2 regions of the Clostridium sp. TJA085 genome follow, and region 2 is predicted to be linked to the other one. Evidence: a T-box and tRNA genes for the amino acid it is inferred to sense, from the RefSeq annotation. Region 2 holds a T-box; the other holds one or more tRNA genes.
What was found. The T-box of region 2 lies ahead of serS (serine--tRNA ligase). A T-box ahead of a tRNA ligase gene usually reads a tRNA of that ligase, here a tRNA-Ser.
Positions count from the first base shown of each region.

Region 1: it encodes a tRNA-Ser, which carries the amino acid that the T-box ahead of serS (serine--tRNA ligase) is inferred to sense. The anticodon was not compared.

Region 1 covers NZ_JBZEEZ010000006.1:39,139-55,170, forward strand. The annotation lists gene AC4FQW_RS12405 (ABC transporter substrate-binding protein) at 118-1,149, shown strand; gene AC4FQW_RS12410 (ABC transporter permease) at 1,248-2,948, shown strand; gene AC4FQW_RS12415 (ABC transporter ATP-binding protein) at 2,972-4,045, shown strand; gene AC4FQW_RS12420 (MgtC/SapB family protein) at 4,111-4,821, shown strand; gene AC4FQW_RS12425 (sensor histidine kinase) at 4,956-6,647, shown strand; gene AC4FQW_RS12430 (response regulator transcription factor) at 6,625-8,058, shown strand; gene AC4FQW_RS12435 (hypothetical protein) at 8,323-8,517, shown strand; gene AC4FQW_RS12440 (2-dehydropantoate 2-reductase) at 9,175-10,104, shown strand; gene AC4FQW_RS12445 (hypothetical protein) at 10,172-10,735, opposite strand; gene AC4FQW_RS12450 (hypothetical protein) at 10,853-11,242, shown strand; gene AC4FQW_RS12455 (HlyC/CorC family transporter) at 11,470-12,720, shown strand; gene AC4FQW_RS12460 (nucleoside deaminase) at 12,781-13,224, shown strand; gene lgt (prolipoprotein diacylglyceryl transferase) at 13,239-14,024, shown strand; gene AC4FQW_RS12470 (hypothetical protein) at 14,134-14,349, shown strand; tRNA gene AC4FQW_RS12475 (tRNA-Ser) at 14,531-14,620, shown strand; RNA gene ffs (signal recognition particle sRNA large type) at 14,623-14,887, shown strand; gene AC4FQW_RS12485 (dihydrofolate reductase) at 15,169-15,663, opposite strand; gene AC4FQW_RS12490 (thymidylate synthase) at 15,663-16,032, opposite strand, start outside.
Region 2 covers NZ_JBZEEZ010000005.1:165,652-170,756, reverse strand. The annotation lists partial or broken rRNA gene rrf (5S ribosomal RNA) at 1-46, shown strand, start outside; tRNA gene AC4FQW_RS12170 (tRNA-Ile) at 50-126, shown strand; tRNA gene AC4FQW_RS12165 (tRNA-Ala) at 131-206, shown strand; gene AC4FQW_RS12160 (HDIG domain-containing metalloprotein) at 328-831, shown strand; gene AC4FQW_RS12155 (transcription repressor NadR) at 858-1,370, shown strand; gene AC4FQW_RS12150 (NAD(P)/FAD-dependent oxidoreductase) at 1,404-2,807, shown strand; gene AC4FQW_RS12145 (DUF1667 domain-containing protein) at 2,827-3,054, shown strand; T-box leader at 3,121-3,329, shown strand; gene serS (serine--tRNA ligase) at 3,399-4,673, shown strand; gene AC4FQW_RS12135 (Cof-type HAD-IIB family hydrolase) at 4,705-5,105, opposite strand, start outside.

The DNA.
Region 1 (16,032 bases), on a different contig from region 2:
GTTTTTATTATGTAATAAAATTTTACTTTTTAAGTAATTAAAACTTACCTCTTTTTAAAAATTTACTTTTGAATACGTTAACATAAAGTTAAAGGAAATATTAGGAGGTAAATAATAATGAAAAAGAAAAGTTTAATTGCTGTAACTCTTTCAGCAGTTATAAGTTTAGGTTTATTTGCTGGGTGTGGAGCAGATAAAAAAGAAGAAAAGGCATCAGGAGAAACTTTAACAATTTATTGTGGTCTTATGGAAGATCATATGGTAAAAGCGGTTGAAGAATTTAAAAAGGAAACAGGAATAGATGCACAAGCGGTAAGAATGTCATCAGGTGAAATACTTGGCAGAATAAGAGCAGAAAAAGATAATCCTAAGGCTTCAGTTTGGTTTGGAGGCCCAGCAGATGCATTCGTTCAAGCTGGAGATGAGGGATTATTAGAAGCTTATAATTCACCAGAAGCAAAAGAAATACCAGATAAATATAAAGATCCAAAAGGATTATGGACTGGAATTTATGTTGGTTATTTAGGATTTGCTTCAAACTCTAAATTATTAAAAGAAAAAGGAATAGAGGCTCCAAAAAGTTGGGCAGATTTATTAAAACCTGAGTTTAAAGGTCAAATTTCTATGGCAAATCCAGGTTCATCAGGAACTGCATATACAATGCTTGCTACTATTGTTCAACTTATGGGAGAAAAAAAGGGAATGGAGTATATGGCTAAATTAAATAAGAACATTAAGTCATATGAAAAGTCAGGAACTGCTCCAGCTAGAATGGCAGGACAAGGTGAAGTTATGGTTGGTATTTCATTCTTACATGATGCAATTAAATATAGAGAAGAAGGAATGAAGGATTTAGTTTTAACTGCACCTAGTGAAGGAACTGGATATGAAGTTGGTGCTGTTGGTATATTAAAAGGTGCTCCAAATCAAGAGGGAGCTAAAAAGTTTGTAGACTTTGTTTTATCTAAAAAAGGTGAAGAAATAGGACAAACTGTTGGTTCATATCAATTTTTAACAAATCCAGCTGCAAATAGTCCAAGTCAAGCAGCAGAAATTAAAGATACTAAACTTATAAATTATAATTTAGAATGGGCAGGAAGCAATAGAGGTAAATTAGTAGAAGAGTGGAATAAAGCAATAAAAAAATAAATTTAAAATTTTAAGGTAAGGACAATATACTATTTAATAAATAGTATATTGTCCTGCTAAGTTTAGTTGTTTTTATAAGCTGAAGGGAGAAAATAATCATGTCAATGTACACTAGAAAGTTAAAACTAAAGCATGAATTAAGAGATATGAAAAAGATATGGAGAGATCCGATACTTTTAACTACAATAATATTTCTTATAATTTCATTATCAATATTCATATTATATCCTTTGTATTCAGTACTAAAGGTAAGTTTTATAGATGCAGGTAAAGAGTTTAGCTTTGCATCATATAATCAAGTTTTAAAAGACTTAGATTTTAGAGCAACATTTTGGAATACTATAAAACTTGGAGTAACTGTTGGAGTATTATCAACTATAATTGGATTTATATTTGCTTATGCAGATGCGTACATAAAATCACATTTTAAGAAATTATTTAAATTAGTATCTATATTACCAATAATTTCTCCACCTTTTGTATTAGCATTATCAGCTATTATGTTATTTGGACAATTTGGTATTATAACTAGACAATTACTTGGAATGAATGATGCTAATATTTATGGATTTAAAGGCATTGTAATGGTTCAAACTATGACATTTTTTCCAATAGCCTATCTTTTATTAATTGGATTACTTAAAAAAATTGATCCAGCTTTGGAAGAGGCTTCAAGAAGTATGGGAGCATCAAGGTGGACAACTTTTAAAACAGTAACATTACCTCTTATGCTACCTGGGATTGCAAATGCATTTTTATTAACTTTTATTGAAGTAGTAGCGGATTTCTCAAATCCTATGGTTATTGGAGGTAGTTATTCAACATTAGCAACTAAAATATATATGCAGGCAATAGGAAATTATGATATGAGTGGAGGAGCTGCAGTTGCAGTTATACTTTTAGTTCTTTCAGTTCTTTTATTTGTATTAGAAAAGTTTTGGATTGAAAGAAAATCATATGTAACAGTAACAGGTAAGGCATCAAAAGAAAGAATATTAATTGAAGATTCTAATATAGTATGGCCAATAGATATATTCTGCTTATTAGTTACTATATTTGTATTAGCATTTTATATTTTAATACCGTTAGGCGGATTCTTTAAGGTAATGGGTGTAGATTATTCATTAACTTTAGAGCATTTTAAATATGTATTTGATTTAGGATTTGAATCAGTAAAAGATACAGTAATATTATCACTTTGGGCAACACCTATAACAGGAATTATAGGAATGGTTATAGCATTCTTAGTTGCAAGAAAGAGATTTATTGGTAGAGGATACATTGAGTTTGTATCATTACTAGCTATGGCAGTTCCAGGTACTGTTTTAGGACTTGGATATATAAATGCGTTTAATGCAAAACCATTACTTTTAACAGGTACATGTTTAATTATAGTAATTGCTTTTGTAGTTAGAAGTTTACCAGTAGGAATAAGAGCTGGAATAACTTCACTTGGACAAATAGATCCAGCAATAGAAGAAGCGGCACAAGATTTAGGAGCTAATTCTAAAAAAGTATTTACATCTGTTACACTTCCTCTTATTAAATCAGCTTTCTTTAGTGGATTAGTATATACATTTGTAAGAAGTATGACAGCAGTAAGTGCAGTAGTATTTTTAGTTACACCTAAGTATCAATTATTAACTGCATCAATACTTTCACAAGTTGATACAGGAAGATTTGGTGTTGCATCAGCATATTCAACTGTATTAATAGTTATAGTTTATATAGCTATAGCATTGATGTATTTTGGGTTAAGTAAGATGGGTGTAAGTAAATCAAGTGATAGTGTTATATAACAAAGTAAGGAGTTGTAGTAATTATGGAAAGAAGCAAAGGTGTAAATATAAAAAATTTAACTAAGATATATTTAAGTCATAATAAAAATTCAGAGTTTAAGGCTGTTGATAATATATCAGTAGATATAAAAGCTGGTGAATTTGTAACTCTTTTAGGTCCATCAGGTTGTGGTAAAACAACTACATTAAGAATGGTTGCTGGATTTGAAATACCTACAGAAGGAGAAATTTATCTTGGCGGTGATAAAATAAATGATTTAACACCAGATAAGAGAGATACAGCTATGGTTTTCCAAAGTTATGCGTTATTTCCTCATTTAAATATATTTGATAATATTGCATATGGATTAAAGCTTAAAAAAATGAGTAAGGAAGAAATTAAAGAAAAAGTAAATAATATAATAGATCTTGTTGGTCTTAAAGGTATGGAAAATAGAAGTCCAAATCAACTTTCAGGAGGTCAACAACAAAGAGTTGCCCTTGCAAGAGCATTAGTTATGGAACCGGGAGTATTACTTTTTGATGAACCTTTATCAAATTTAGATGCAAAGCTTAGAGTTTATATGAGAACTGAAATAAGAAAAATTCAAAAGAAAACAGGAATAACTGCTATATATGTAACTCATGATCAATCAGAAGCTATGAGTCTTTCAGATAGGATTATAATTATGAAAGATGGAATTATAGAACAAGTTGGTACTCCTGAAGAAGTATATGGAAAACCAAGTAATAAATTTGTTGCGGAATTTATAGGTAATGTAAACTTTTTAAAAACTAAAGTTGAAAAGATAGAAGACGGAAAAGCTTTAGTTAAAATTGGCGAAAACAAATTTAAACTTAATTATAGTGGAAATAAAAAGGTTTCTGATGAAGTTAGTGTAGTTTTAAGACCAGAAGCAATAGAAATTGGAAAGGAAGGAATACTTGAAGGGAAGGTTATATCATCAACATTTATGGGATCATATCAGGATTATATAGTTGAAGTAAATGGTGATAATATTTGTATAGAAGTAACTAATCCTAAAGCAAAAGAACATTTCTCAGAAGGAGATATGGTCAAGCTTAATTTTAATCCACAAGTTCTTCATATTGTTTAGATTTAGATATATCCCTTTAGTTAAAATATTATTTTATATTATATATAAAATAGGGGAGGCCGATAATGGAGATAAGGGATATTGTAATTAGATTATTTTTAGCTGTTTTAATAGGGGGATCTATAGGATATGAGAGAGAATTTAAAAATAGACCTGCTGGATTTAGAACTCATATATTAGTATGTGTAGGTGCTACAGTAGTTTCTTTAATACAATCTCATATGGCTGAAACGGCAATGAATAATATAATATTACATCCTGAATTAAGTAATGTTATAAAGGTTGATTACGCAAGGCTTGGAGCACAAGTAATAACAGGAGTTGGATTTTTAGGGGCAGGTACTATATTGCATGATAAAGGTTCTATAAAAGGTCTTACAACTGCTGCTTCTATTTGGGTAGTTGCTTGTGTTGGATTGGCTATAGGAATGGGTTATTACTCTATAGGTATACTTTCAGGAATATGTATAGTATTAGTTCTTGGGGTACTTAAGAAGTTTCAAAATAAATTTATAACTCAACCAGATTGCATAAAGGTTCAAGTATCATATGTTGACAAAAAAGATGCGTTAGAATATATTGAGAGTTACTTAATGAGAAAAGCTATAAAAATAAAGAATATAGAATTTTACATTAAGGATAATATTAAAGGGTATAATAACGTTGATAGCTGCTTATATACTATTGAAATTCCTAGGAGTATTGATATAAGCAATTTAATTAGCGAATTATCTAGAAGCGATAGCATTTTTAGTGTTGAGTTAGTAGAAGATTAAAAGAATGTTGCAAAATTAATTTTGCAACATTTTTTATGTTTAAAATGGAATTATAAAATAAGTTAAATATTAACAATATGTAAATTGGATTAATAAAAACATAAAATATATTATTTTATATGTATAATCAAATTATGAGTAAACGTTATCGTACATTTAAAAATAGAATTACAATTGCATTTATAATAGTATCAATATGTCCATTTTTAATATTTGGATTTTATAATTTAATTTATACTTATAATTCAACAAGAAAAGAAGTAAAAAAATTTACTTTAGCAAGTATTAAAAATAGTTCTGAAAATATAACAAATTCAATGGTTGGCTTTAGTAATATGGTTGACTTTATATCTTCTAATAATGAAATTATAGATATAGTTAAAAGTGATGATAAAAATAATAATGAGAAAAAATTTAAAAATACACAAAAGTTATATAATATAACCTCAACTTTAATTTCAACAATGCCGATGAAAATGCCAATACATATTATAGACAAGAATAAGGTAAGTAGGTATTCATCAACTAATTATTATAAACCAATATATAAAGATGTTTATGGGGATTTTTACAAAAGCTTAGAAGAAGATGAAAATAGAGTTCATCAAAAGATTTATAGAAGATTTGATAGTGAATTACATCAGGATATAGTTTTGGTATTAGGTAAGGCTATAGTAGATAAAAATAAGAAGGTTATAGGATATGTAATTATTGAGATTTTAGAAAAATATTTTAATCAATATATTGATGATGTAACATTTTTTAAGGACAGTAATATATACGTTACTGATATAAATAATAAAATAATAGTAGACAGGAATCATATAGAGAATGTAGGGAAAAGTTTAAATGATGTAATTAATAAAAATGATAAAATTTATTATTCAAGTAAAGATATAAAGAAATTTAATGTTATTTCTACCATTCCTAAAAAGGATTTGTATTATGAGTTACTAAGTAATATAAAGGTATTTTTGATTTTGATATTAATTGTAATTATTTTAGGAACAATAGTTATTTATAATATTAGTAAAAGAATCTCAAATCCAGTACATGAAATGAGTGAGGTTATTAAACAAATTGAGGATGGTAATCGTAATATAAAGGTTAAGTATAGTGGTGATGATGAGCTAGGTGAACTTTGTGATAAGTTTAATTCAATGATACAAGAAATAAATAGGCTTATAGAAGAAGATTACAATAAAAGAATATTAATAAATCAAGCTAAATTTAATGCTTTAAAAGCTCAGATAAATCCACATTTTTTATATAATGCGCTAGGAACTATTAATTGGATGGTAAAGTTAGGTGAAAAGGATAAAGTTACAAAGATGATAAATGCTTTATCAAAACTCTTTAGATATTTATGTAGAAATAGTGAAGATGAGGTTCTTATAGGAGAAGAACTTAAAGCTATAGATAATTATTTATATATACAAAAAATTAGATATGAAGATAAACTAAATATTGAATATTTAATAGAGGATGAAATAAAAAATTGTGAAATAGTAAGATTAACCCTACAACCAATAGTGGAAAATGCTATAATTCATGGACTTTCTAATAAAGCTGGTAAGTGGAAGATTATTATTAGTGGAAAAATAGAAGGTTCTGATATAGTATTTGAAATCAAGGATAATGGGGTAGGTATAGGAAATAGTAAACATACTGGAGAAGGCGTTGGAATTGATAATGTTGATACTAGAATTAAGATACAGTATGGAGAAAAGTATGGTATAAGTCATAAATCTGAAGAAAATTTAACTGTATTTATTATAAGAATACCTTTAAGGGAGGCAGTAAATGAAAAAAGTTCTTTTAGTTGATGACGAAATATATTCATTAAAAGGTATGGAAGTAGTTATTCCATGGGATGAAATTGGTTGCGTTATTTGTGGATCAACAACTGATTCTAATGAAGCTATAGAAATTGCAATTAAAGAAAAGCCTGATATTGTTATTACTGATATAAATATGCCTTGTATAGATGGTCTTGAATTATTAAATATATTAAAAGGTAAACTTCCAAGATTACAAGGTATAGTTATAACTGGGTATGACGACTTTAAGTATGCAGTAAAAGCAATAAAGCTAAATGTTATAGATTTTATACTTAAGCCATTAGATGAAGAAGAGTTAATTTGCGCCGTAAATAAAGCTATTAATAAACTTGAGATATTTAATAATGTTGTTAAGCCAGATAGAAAATTATTAGATATTGTAAGGGGTGAAACTAATTTAGCCGATATATATAATTATTTTACAAGTGATTGTGTAGTTATGGCTTTTATAGATATTAATAAAAGAGATGATAAAAAAATACAAAACTTAATTGATAATATTTATAAGGAATTAAAAATTAACAATAAATATTACATATTAAAACCTCATAATTACAGAATTGTTTTAGTTATAGATGGAGAAGTTAAAGATGTGGAACATTTATTTAAAGATATATGTAAAAAAGAATTATCTATAGCTGTAACTAAAGCACATAAATTAAATAATATAATTAAGTGTTATGCTGAAGGAAAAAAATTAATTGAAGAAACTTTTTATTTAGGTTATGGAAATATAGTTAGTAAAAATCAAGAGAGAATTAATATGTCAGAAAAAGATATAAGAAATAATTTAGATAAGTTTTATATAGCATTAAATGGAGAGAGTAATTTACTTATAAGAAATAGCATAGAAGATTTATTTAAATTTTTGAAGGATAATAGAATTAATAAGGAAATATGTACAAGTATAACATTGGATATTTTATTTAAATTAAGGGGAAGTATTGATGTTTTAAAAAATAAAGAAAATAATATTGAAATTAAAGAAATAGGGTTAACTATAGATTATTTGAAAAGTATAGTAATATTGGAGTCAGAAAAGTATACTGAAATAAAAAAAGAGTCTTGTTGGATTAGAGAAGATAGAAGTATTGATAGATGTATAGAGATTATAGAAAATAATTATATGGAAAATTTAAAGTTAAAAGATGTAGCAAAGGAATTATATTTGAATGAATCTTATTTTAGTAGAAGATTTAAAAGTACTGTTGGAGTAGGTTTCAATGAATATCTAACTAAAGTAAGAATGGAAAAGGCTATAGAATTTTTGAAAAAAGGTAAGAAAATTAAAGAGGTATCAAGAGAAGTTGGCTATATAGATTATAGAAACTTTTCTATAAATTTTAAAAAATATACAGGTTTTAATCCAAGAGAATATAAAAGGAAATTGAGCTAGATAATTATCTAGCTCAATTTAATTATTAATAATATTTTAGTGTTAAAAATATATACAATTTTAATGATTTATATAAAAATGTTATATTTATATAACAAAAATGTAAAATATTGTTGTATAATTATATAAAGATAACTTTATATAATTACTAGATTATCACTAATTTATTGAAATCTTAATATAACTTACATTTAAGCTTTTTAATTGATACTTAACTTTAAGCGACTTAATATAAATAAATTTTGTATAAAGGAGAGATTTTTTATGAGTAAGGTATTAAATAATAAGTCATTAGGGTTGTATGTAGTTGGTATTTTATCTAGTGTTTGTATAATTTCTGTAGTTGGGCATATACTTATATACTTATTGTTTGATATTATTAATTTAAGAATTATAACTGTAACATATATTTCTTTGTTTTTAGGCTGTATTTTAAAATTAATTAGCTTTCTTTACTAAATGTTTAAGTTTAATTAAATTAATTTATACTTTATATAATATAAAATCTTCTTTTTGATTTAATTCTTTAGATTCTAAAATATTTTCTTTAAATTAATCAGCAATATATTTTAAATAAATAATTATGCAAATATATAATTATCATAATAAAAGAAGTAGAAAAGCTAATAATAAATTATAAGTAACATATTAATAGTTATTTATAGTTTTAATACAACTATATTATAAAGATATATCTCTAAATTATTTAAAATAAAAGGCCTTAATTTTTTGTAAGGTCTTTTATTTTTTTGAAGATAAATTTTTTACTTAAAAAATTTATATAATTTATATATGGAACTAATAAGTTTAAGAAATAATGTAAAAATGAGCAAAAGAAATAAGGCTTAGAAAATTAAATGGAAGCTTAAAAGTTATTTAAAAAAGTTTTTGCAGAAAGAGAAATATAAACAGTTATAGGCGTTTATATAATAAATGCTATTAATGAAGCAACTGTATGTATAATTTTAGAGGTTATAATGGAGTTTTTAATAATACATTTTTATATGTATTTTATTGATTTACTCTGTAGAAAAGTTATACACTTATATGAGGATAACATATTTAAATATATAATTTATAAAATTGACTAATGAGAATAGGAGAGTGAATTATCAAATGAAAATTGCAATTGCTGGAGCCGGTGCAATGGGCTCACGTTTTGGGTATATGCTACATGAAGCAGGTAATGAAGTTTTATTAATAGATTTATGGAAAGAACATGTAGATACTATCAATAAAAAAGGATTAACAATTGAGGAAAATAAAATAAGTAAACAAGTTAATATTAAAGCTGTATTACCTAAAGATGCAAAAGAAACACCAGATTTAGTTATACTTTTTACTAAATCAATGGGACTTGAAAGCATGTTAGAATCTATAAAAGGAATTTTAGGTAAAGATACAAAGGTATTGTGTTTATTAAATGGATTAGGACATGAAGATACAGTTGCAAAGCATGTTGATAAGAAAAATATTTTTATGGGAGTAACTTTATGGACAGCTGGATTAGTAGGTCCAGGACATGTTACATTAACAGGTGATGGTAGTTTAGAGGTACAAAATATCTATCCTAGCATGGATAATGAAGCAAAGAAAATTTGCAGGGTTTTAAATAAAGCTGGTTTAAATGCACATTATAGCGAGAATGTTTTATTTTCTATATGGCGTAAGGCATGTGTTAATGGAACGTTAAATAGTTGCTGTACAATTTTAGATTGCAATATAAAAGAATTTGGTGAAATTAAAGAATCTGCAAGTATTATACGTAAAATAATTAAAGAATTCTCTGAAGTTGCTAAATATTATGGAGTAAAGCTTGAGGTTGAAGAAATTGCTAAAGGAATTGAGAATATTTATGATCCAAATAAGGCTGGGGAGCATTATCCATCAATGCATCAAGATTTAATTCAACATCATCGTCTTACAGAAATTGATTATATTAATGGGTATGTATCAAGAAAGGCTAAAGAATTAAATATAAATACTCCTTATAATGATTTGATTACTAGTTTTATTCATGGAAAAGAGCAATTATTAGTTAAATAAATATAAAAATCAATAATAAAGGATATACTCAAAATATTGAGTATATCCTATTTTTATAAAATAAATATTATTTAGAAATTTTCTCATAAATTATAGGGCTTTCAAATCCAAAGGTTATTTTTCCATCTTTTTTAAATACTTCACTAACTTCTAAAATATTATCTTTTACGGTTTCTTTTAAAATAAATGTTGTTTCTGAATTAAAATAGCTTATGCTTTCCCCTTTAAATTCACCATTTTTATAAATATAAGTCATTGGGGTGAATTTTTCAGATATTTTTAAGTCATTAAAATTCATTTTTAAATTTAAATTATCATTTCTAAAGTCTTCTTTTTTAATATTATTAGGAATATCATATGAAGTTAAAACAATATTTCCATCAGCATTTAAGGTGAATAAGAATAAGTGTGGAAGAGAGTTTTTAAAGTTGCCTATTTCGTAATAGCTTTCTTCCAATACAAAAAATCCATGAAAATTAGTAGGAATATTAAAAATTTTATCGTTGCAAATACCATTTATATGCATAGCTTTAGGATGAATTAATTTATTTTCCTTTAGTTCTAGACTTACTTGATTCTTGTTGTCAAAAGTTCCACATAAATTATTTATAAAAGTATTTAAAATATTCAAGATTAACACCTCCAAATAAATTCTATAAATTAAGTATATTACTTTGAATATACATAAGATAGAAGAAATATAAATAATTATATAATTTTAAATCTTTAAGAGAATGGAGAAGTAGATATGAGCATTCAATCAAAGATAATTGATAAATTAATAAAGATAAATATCCATAAATGTGAGAAAGGAAAAATTATTATGGAAATGAGGTGTTTAAGAAATATTGATAGTAAATATAACAAGTATGAGAAGCTTTTTAAGAAGGCTATGTCAAAATTAAATGGAATTACAGAAGTTTATTTAGATTTGAATAATGGTTTTGTAATTATAAATTATGATGAAAATAAGCAGAATAAAGAAAACATAATTGATTGGGCATATAAAATTAGGAAAATAGGAATAGAAAATGTAGACTTGATAAAAAATAAAGGGAGAGACAATTTACCTTATGTAGTAAAAATTTTAGAAAAAAAGTTAGAAATAGAAGCAAAAAAGTATTTGTTAAAAAAATAACTAACAAAAATCGACAAAGTTCAAAGTGTTGATATAACTGGCTTAATAAGACTTTTTACGACATAAAAATACAAGTAATTGTTAAAAATATAACAATAGCAATGAAAATGGTTAAAATTTTAACAAATTCAAACCAAAGGTTTGAATTTGTATATATGTAAATCTTTTTCTCTATGATATAATGAAAAATAATATATTTAATTTGAATTATGGGAGAGTGATAATTTTTGGACTCTAGTTATACGGGACAAATAATTTTATTAATAGTGCTAATTATTCTTTCTGGATTCTTTTCAATGTCAGAAACAGCATTAATGTCTTTAAGTAAAATTAGAATTAGACACATGGTTGAAGAAGGGGTAAAAGGAGCTAAGCTCGTAGAAAAATTAATAGAAGATCCAAATAAGCTTTTAGGAGCTATTTTAATAGGAAATAATATAGTTAATATAGGTTCATCTGCTATAGCTACTTCGTTGGCTGTTAAGATTTCAGGTGGAAGTGAATCAGCTGTTGCTATTGTTACAGGAGTAATGACGGTTCTTATACTTATATTTGGCGAAATTACACCTAAGTCTATTGCAAAACAAAAATCAGAAAATGTATCATTAAAAGTTAGTAAACCAATAAAATTTTGTGTTTTTATTTTTAAACCCTTTGTATCCATATTTACTGTTGTGTCAGCAGTATTTATTAAACTTTTAGGGGGAGACCCAAAAGCTACTGAACCATTTATTACAGAAGAAGAGCTTAAGACAATGGTTGGTGTAAGCGAAGAAGAAGGTGTACTTGAAGATGTTGAAAAAGAGATGATATTTAATGTTTTTGATTTTGGTGATTTACAGGTTAAAGATGTAATGGTTCAAAGAGTTGATGTTACTGCTGTAGAAGTTAATTCAAGTTATGAAGAACTTATGAAAGTAATAAAAGAAGATCAATTTTCAAGAATTCCTGTTTATGATGATACAATAGATGATGTAGTTGGAATAATAAATGTTAAAGATCTTATTATAGCTGGATATGAAGGTGAAGAATTTGATGCTAAAAAATATATGCGTGAACCTTTATATACGTTTGAATTTAAAAAAATAATTGAACTTTTTAATGAAATGAAAAAATCTAGAAATCATATGGCTGTTGTTCTTGATGAGTATGGTGGTACAGTAGGAATTGTTACAATTGAAGATTTAGTAGAAGAAATAGTTGGTGATATTGAAGATGAATATGATAAAGAAAGAGAAATGATTGAAGTCATTAAAGAAGATGAATATGTTGTTGATGGAAGCGCTAGGCTAGATGATGTTAGTGATCTTATTGGAGTTAATATGGAGTCAGAAGAATTTGATTCTGTAGGTGGTTTAATTATTGGAGAACTTGGTACAATTCCTAGTAAGGGCCAAGAAGTAATGATTGGAAAGATAAGATTTGTAGTTGAAGAAGTTGAAAAAAATAGAATTTTAAAGGTAAGAATATATACTTAAAGTTAGAGGACAGATAATCTGTCCTTTAATTATATTTAAAGTGGTGATTATTTGGATTATATGAAATTAGCTATTGATGAAGGGAAAAAAGCATTAAACTTAATGGAAGTACCTGTTGGAGCTATTATAGTAAAAGATGATGAAATTATTGGAAGTGGATATAATCTTAAGGAAACTAAAAAAAGTGTTATATCTCATGCTGAAATTATTGCAATAGAAAATGCTTGCAAAACTATTGGGGATTGGAGACTTAATGGAGCTTCTATGTATGTTACTTTAGAGCCTTGCCCTATGTGTGCTAGTGCTATAATTCAAAGTAGAATTTCTAAATTATACATAGGTACATTTAATAAGGATATGGGGGCGTGTGGAACGGTTGTAGATATTGTAAATAATAAATATTTAGATACTTTTATTGATATTGAATGGGTATATAATGAAGAGTGTAGCAACTTATTAAAAGAATTTTTTAGGAAGAGAAGAAAAGAGAAAAACTTAAAATAGAAAGGAGAAATTTTATGAATGATCCTGTAGCTTTTAAAATATTTGGCTTTGATATCATGTGGTATGGTGTATTAATAGGATTTGGTATAATATTAGCATTTATATTAGCTTATTTTAATTCTAAAAGAAAAGGTTTAAAGTTTGAAAACTTAATAGATATATTTTTAATTGCATTTCCTTGTGCAATAATAGGTGCTAGAGTTTACTATGTGATATTTGAATGGAGCAATTATAAACATAATTTTATTGATATATTTAATATAAGACAAGGTGGTCTTGCTATTCATGGTGGACTTATAGGAGCTTTTTTAGCTGCTTTTATTTATACTAAGATTAAAAAGATAAATTTTTTAGCTTATGCAGATTTAGTTGCACCATCAATAATATTAGCTCAAGGGATTGGACGATGGGGTAACTTTATGAATAGTGAAGCTCATGGAGGAGTTGTTTCTAAGGAATTTATATCAAAATTTCCATTATTTATTCAACGTGGTATGTTTATAGATGGTGAGTATTATCACCCAACCTTTTTATATGAATCAATATGGGATTTATTAGTTTGTATAGTATTGGTTATTATACTTTATAAAGTAAAAAAAGGATATGAAGGCATTGTAATAAGTTCTTATATGATTTTATATTCATTAGGAAGATTTTTTATAGAGGGGTTAAGAACAGATAGCTTAATGTTTTTGGGGTTTAGAATAGCTCAATTAATTTCATTTGCAGGAATTATTTTAGGTATAATATTTATTATAATTATTATAAAGAAAAATAAAGAGAGAATGATTTTTGGATAAAATTTATAAAAACTAATGTATATAATTATATACATTAGTTTTTATTTATGTAAAATTAATAATTTTTTGATATAATTTAAAATAAATATTTTTAGTTAGGGGATATACTATGGAAATGAGAAAAATATCTAATGTACTAACTGTAATAGAATTGGTAGTACTTATTTGTATAATATTTGTTGCAAAAACAGGAGTAATAAGAATTGCTTTATTTGTGTTTTTAATGCCTATTTTACTTATAAATGGTCAAATGAAAAAGCAAATGTTTAAAGAGGAAAAGGAAAATAGAGATAAAGAATTAAATGAAACAGAAGATAAAAAATAATAAGAAATCTATAGTTAATTATTTTATGTATTAATACTTTTTAATAAAGAAAATGTTTCTATTGAACTAAAATAACATTTATGATAGAATGAAACAGTATTAAAATTTAATACGTTTATAATATAATTTATATATTAAGATTTAGATAGGTTAAACTATTTAAGCTTAAGTTTTTTAATCTGGAGAGATGTCCGAGTGGTCGAAGGAGCACGCCTGGAACGCGTGTGTAGGGGAAACTCTACCGTGGGTTCAAATCCCACTCTCTCCGCCAGACCGTGCTAGATGGGGAGTTAGCGGTGCCCTGTAACCTGCAATCCGCTATAGCAGGATCGAATTCCTCGGGGAGGCTTTAGCTTGTGTGGTCTGCCCTATGTAAGTGGTGTTGATGGCTGGGTCCCACGCAACGGGAGCCCATGAACCTTGTCAGGTCCGGAAGGAAGCAGCAATAAGTGGTTCCTTCCGTGTGCCGTGGATCAATCTGGCCTGAGCTAACTGCATAGGTAACGCATATAAGCTACTGTCGAAGCGAGGTGCACGGTTTTTTAATGTTATTTTGAGCATGAGAATACATATATTCAAAATAAGAATACATATATTCAGTAAATAATTAATTTAGGTTACTCTTCAATAGGATTAACAATATAGGACAAAAACAATAGGATAAGAAAGAGAGGGAGCCTTGCATCCAAGAGCAAGTACCCCTCTTTTTCTTGTTTATAAATAAGTGGAGTTACAATTTTAAATGATAAATAAGTTTAGTATAAAATATAATTTAAAAAAAGCAGTCATTAAAATGACTGCTTTAATATATTTGATAAATTATTTTCTTAATAAATCAATAAATTCAAAATTTAATCCACTTTTTTCATCAATTTTTGTTTCTGAAGTGTGGATAACTTTCCATTCATCAAGATTTATTTGTGGAAAAAATGTATCTGCATCGAAATCATTATAAACTTTTGTTAAATAAAGTTTATTTGCAAATGGAAGAAATTCTTTATATATTTCTCCACCACCAATTATAAAGATTTCTTCATTAGAATCTTTATAATATTTAATAGCATCTTCAATATTATTGATAATAGTTACCTTATCAGAATCAACATTAAAATTTTTATCTCTAGTTAAAATTATATGTTCTCTATTTGGCAAAATTCCTGGAAGAGATTCAAAAGTTTTTCTTCCCATAAGTATTTTATGACCAGATGTTATCTCTTTAAATCTTTTTAAATCTTCAGAAATGTGCCATAAAAGAGAGTTATCTTTACCTATTGCATTATTAGATGCTGCTATTGCAACTATTATAGATAACATTAAACAGATACCTCCATTTTGATTGCAGGATGATGCTGATAATTTTCAAGTTTTATATCATCTGGTGTAAAATCATAGAAGTCTTTTATTTCAGGATTTATCCATAATTTTGGTGCATCAAATGCTTCATCTTTTCTTGATAATTGAATTTTCATTCCTTCAACTTGGTTTTCATAAATATGTGCATTATTTATAACATGAGTAAATAATCCAGGTTTTAGTCCAGTTACTTGTGCTATAAGATGAACAAGAACTGCATATTGGCTAGTGTTAAATGGAACACCTAGAGGGATATCTCCTGAACGTTGTACAAGCATGCAGTTTAATCTTCCATCAGTTACATCCCACATTGTAAGGAAGCAACATGGG
Region 2 (5,105 bases):
TGGTACTGCATGGGTGACCGTGTGGGAGAGTAGGACGTTGCCAGGTAATGGATCTTTAGCTCAGTTGGTTAGAGCAACCGGCTCATAACCGGTAGGTCCGGGGTTCGAGTCCCTGAAGGTCCACCATTTTGGGGGTATAGCTCAGCTGGGAGAGCACCTGCCTTGCACGCAGGGGGTCAGGAGTTCGAATCTCCTTACCTCCACCAAATAGGTGGAAAGCCATGAACATTAGTTCATGGCTTTTTTGTTATATAAATAGAATTGATAAGCTATTTTGTAAGTGTTATGATAATATAAGAAATAAAACTTTTGAGGAAGTAATTTAATATGTATAGAGTTAAACAATTTTATTGGCATATCATATCTAGATGGAAAAAAATAGACTATAAATTAATAAATATGTATTTAAATAAAAATGAAAAGGAATTATTTAATAAACTAAATAATTCTGAAAAACAACATTGTATACGTGTTTGTTATGATGCTATAGATAAAATAGAGTCTGAAAATATAAATATTAATAAAGAAAAACTAGCAAGAGTAGCTTTATTGCATGATGTAGGAAAGATAAAAAAATCGTTAAATGTTATTGATAAGTCTATATTAGTACTATTGGATAAAGCAACAAAGGGAAAAATAAAAAAGTACAATAATATAGAGAAAATAGATATTTATTATAATCATCCATTAAAAGGTGTGAAAATTTTACAAGAAATAAATAATTATGATAGTGAATTTTTAGATGTTATAATGAAGCATCATGAAGATTCTAAGAAAAAAGTTAATAACATTTATCTTGAAATAATAAAAGAATGCGATAATAAAAATTAAAATAAAATTGAGAGGAATATTAAGTTATGAATTCTAAAGATAGAAGAAATAATATTTTATCGAGATTGTTAGAGAACAATACTCCTATAAAAGGAGCAGATTTGGCAAGCATATATAATGTAACTAGACAAATAATAGTAAAAGATATAGCTATACTTAGAGCGCGAGGAAATAATATTATAGCTACACCAGAAGGTTATACAATATATGGTAGTGAGACAAATAAGGTTAAGTTTATTGTTGCTGTTGAGCATGATGAATTAAATTTGAAGAATGAACTAGAAATTATAATAAAGTATGGTGGAACTATAGAGGATGTTATTGTTGAGCATCCTCTATATGGTGAAATTAAAGCTAATCTTATGATAAGAAATTTAAATGATATGAATAAGTTTATAGATAAATATAATAATAACAATGCTAAACCTCTATCTATTCTTACTAATGGAGTTCATTTACATACAATTTCCGTTGACGATAAAGATAGTGAAGTATTGATAAAAGAAGATTTAAGAAAAAATAATTTTATTGTTTGTTAAATGATTTTGATTTAGGAGGCATATTGAGAATATATGGATTATGATGTATTAATATTAGGTGGTGGAATTGTTGGATGTGCTGTTGCATATGAACTTTCCAAATATAATTTAAATATAGCGCTTATAGAAAAAGGATATGATATAGCAGATGATATAGCTGTGGTTAATACTGCTATAGTATATGATGGATCTGAAACATCAAACATAGTTATGGCTGAACTTGAAAACATAGGTAGTAAGCTTATAAAAGCTGATTGCGAAAAGTTTAATATACCATATAAAAAGATTGGTTCTCTTAAAATTGCTAGAAATGATGAGCAAAATATAAGAATTGAAAACATGTATATAAATGCTAAGAAAAGAGGTATATCTGATATATATTTATTAGATACTAATGAAGTTAAAGATATAGAACCTAATATATACGGTGATATTAAGCGAGCATTATATTCAGAAAATACATCTATAATAGCTCCCTATGAGCTTGCTATTGCATATGCAGAAGTAGCTGTTGATAATGGAGCTAATTTTAGATTAGAAGAAGAAGTTATAAGTATAAAAAAAATAACCAAGGGATTTGATGTAATAACAAATAAAAATAAGTTTAAATGTAAGATGGTAGTAAATACTATACCAGATGAGATATACATAGATAATATTAAAACTAAAAGTTTAATTGTAGAAGAAAATAAAAAAAAGAAAATGAATTATTTTTTAACTGATGATAAAGTTGAAAAAAATCTTAGTAAAATAATAGTTGATGTAATAGATGAACAAACATTTGTCATGAATTCACCAATGATTAATGGTGGAACTATGTTTGGTGTTAAAAATACAGATATTCTTGATGTTAATAAAGGGTTGGAATTTATAAAGTCTATAGTTCCGAGTGTAGATAAAGAAAATATAAGTGAAATGATACGAGAAGTTTATATGAGAGATGAAATGGATATTGATGATAGTGAAATGCATGATGGATATATAAGAGTAACAGGAAAGCATTATGGAAAAATAACTATAGCACCAGCGATAGCACAAAGTATAAAAGATGCAATAGTAAATAATATGAATGCATCAGTTAATAAAAATTTTATAGATAAGAGAAGAGAGTTTTATAGATTTAGAGATTTAAATAGAGATGAGATAAATGAAATTATAAAACTTGATAAGAGATATGGAAATATTATATGTGCTTGTAATAGAGTTAGTGAAGGGGAAATTGTAGATTGTATTAGGAGACCTTTAGGTGCTAGAACTATTGAAGGAGTTAAAAAAAGGACAGGGGCAGGATATGGAAATTGTCATGGTTCATATTGTATTAGAAAAATAATAAATATTCTTGCAAGAGAGATGGATAAAAGTCCAGTTGATATAGTTAGAAATTCAAAAGATTCCAAGATAGTATCAGGTAGAATAAAAGAGTTTGATGAAGTTTAAGTAGAGGTGAATATTTTTTATGAAAGAGGATATATTTACAAGTATAGTAAGAGTAAGAGGAAATATAAAACATAAGGTTGTACCAGTTAAAAGTAGTGACATAGTTAATGTAAAACTTTGGAGAGAATTTTCTAAAGTTATAGGTAGAATTTATGTTAGTACTCCAATAAATACGGGAGATATAATATGTAAAAATATATTGAATACTGGTATAGATATAGTTTGCACTAAAAGAATTGATAATTAATAAATTTAATGGGCAAATTATTGACAAGAAGCCTTAAAATATAATATATTAAGATTAATTAATAATATTAAACCTGTGAAGAGGCCAAGTAGTTTTAATAAAGCTTTAAGAGAGTCGGTGTTTGGTGTGAACTGATAGCTTTTATTAATATGAATCCACCTTGGAGGGACTGTGATTTAAGCAGTACGGTGAAGAGTCGTTATATCTGTAAAGAGGGTAAAGAATTAAGGTCTTTATCAATTAGGGTGGCAACGCGGAGTCTATTCGTCCCTTTTCAGGGATATAGGCTCTTTTTTTATTATTATAAGAAATTTATTAAAATTAATATATTGGGAGGAATAATAATGTTAGATTTAAAGAGAATAAGAAATAATCCAGAAGAAATCAAAAAAGCTTTAACTAATAGAGGAGAAGATTTTGATTTATCAGTTATTGATGAAGTTATTAAACTAGATGAAAAAAGAAGAACAATACTTAGTGAAGTTGAAGTTTTAAAGAGTAAAAGGAACCAAGTTTCAGCTGAAATTCCTAAGTTAAAGAAAGCTGGCGAGGATGTTGCGCCAATAATGGCTGAAATGAAAGAGCTTGGAAATGAAATTAAAGAACATGATACAAATCTTTCAGAAGTAAATGAAAAATTAGAATATTTAATGCTTAGAATACCAAATATACCAAATCCTCAAGTTCCAGATGGAGATTCAGATGAAGATAATGTAGAAATAAAAAGATGGGGAGAGCCAAGAAAATTTGATGGTGAGCCAAAGGCACATTGGGATTTAGGAGCAGATCTTAATATATTAGATGCTGAAAGAGGAGGAAAGGTTGCAGGATCAAGATTTACATTTTATAAGGGATTAGGAGCAAGACTTGAAAGAGCTGTACTTAACTATTTTATGGATAAACACTCAGATGAGCATGGATATACTGAAGTATTGCCACCATATATGGTTAATAGAAATAGTATGACAGGAACAGGTCAGTTACCTAAATTTGAGGAAGATGCATTTAAGGTAGAAAATAATGGATTTTTCTTAATACCTACAGCAGAAGTTCCAGTAACTAATATGTATAGAGATGAAGTCCTAAATGGGGAAGAATTACCAATAAAGCATGTTGCTTATTCAGCTTGTTTTAGAGCAGAAGCGGGATCAGCTGGTAGAGATACTAGAGGTTTAATTAGACAACATCAATTTAATAAAGTAGAGTTAGTTAAGTTTACAAGACCTGAAAATTCATATGATGAGTTAGAAAAATTAGTTAGAGATGCTGAAGAAGTATTAGAAGAATTAGGATTACCATATAGAAAAGTTAGAATATGTAAAGGTGATTTAGGATTTACTGCAGCATTAAAATTTGATTTAGAAGTTTGGATGCCAAGTTATAATAGATATGTTGAAATTTCAAGTTGTTCAAACTTTGAAGAATTCCAAGCAAGAAGAGCAAATATTAAGTTTAGAGATGGAAAAGGTAAACCTCAATTTGTTCACACATTAAATGGATCAGGATTAGCAGTTGGAAGAACAGTTGCTGCTATACTTGAGAATTATCAAAACGAAGATGGTACTGTAACAGTTCCTGATGCGTTAAAGAGATATATGGGTGTAGATATAATTAAATAATAAAGTTTATTTTAAATTAAAAAGCTGAAATCTAAAAAGATTTCAGCTTTTCTAAATATTTTACAACTCCATCATTATTATTGGAATTTATAATATTAGTAGAAATAGATTTTAGTTGAGTATTTGCATTATTAACAGCGTAACATTCATCTGAAATTTTGAACATAGGTAAATCATTTAAATTATCTCCGAAAGAAATTAATCTATCAAAATTATATTGAGCCATTATTTCTTTAATTGCATTTGCTTTTGATGATTTATCGCTATAAATCTCTAGATTATAAAAGTCTTTATTATAAACATCCTCATATGCAACTGAATATATTCCAGATATATTTTGAATTTTATCATATATATTCATAACTAAGTCTTTTTTTTCTAATAATAAAAAATAAAGAACATTTGAGTTATTTGGTAATTTTGATTTTATAA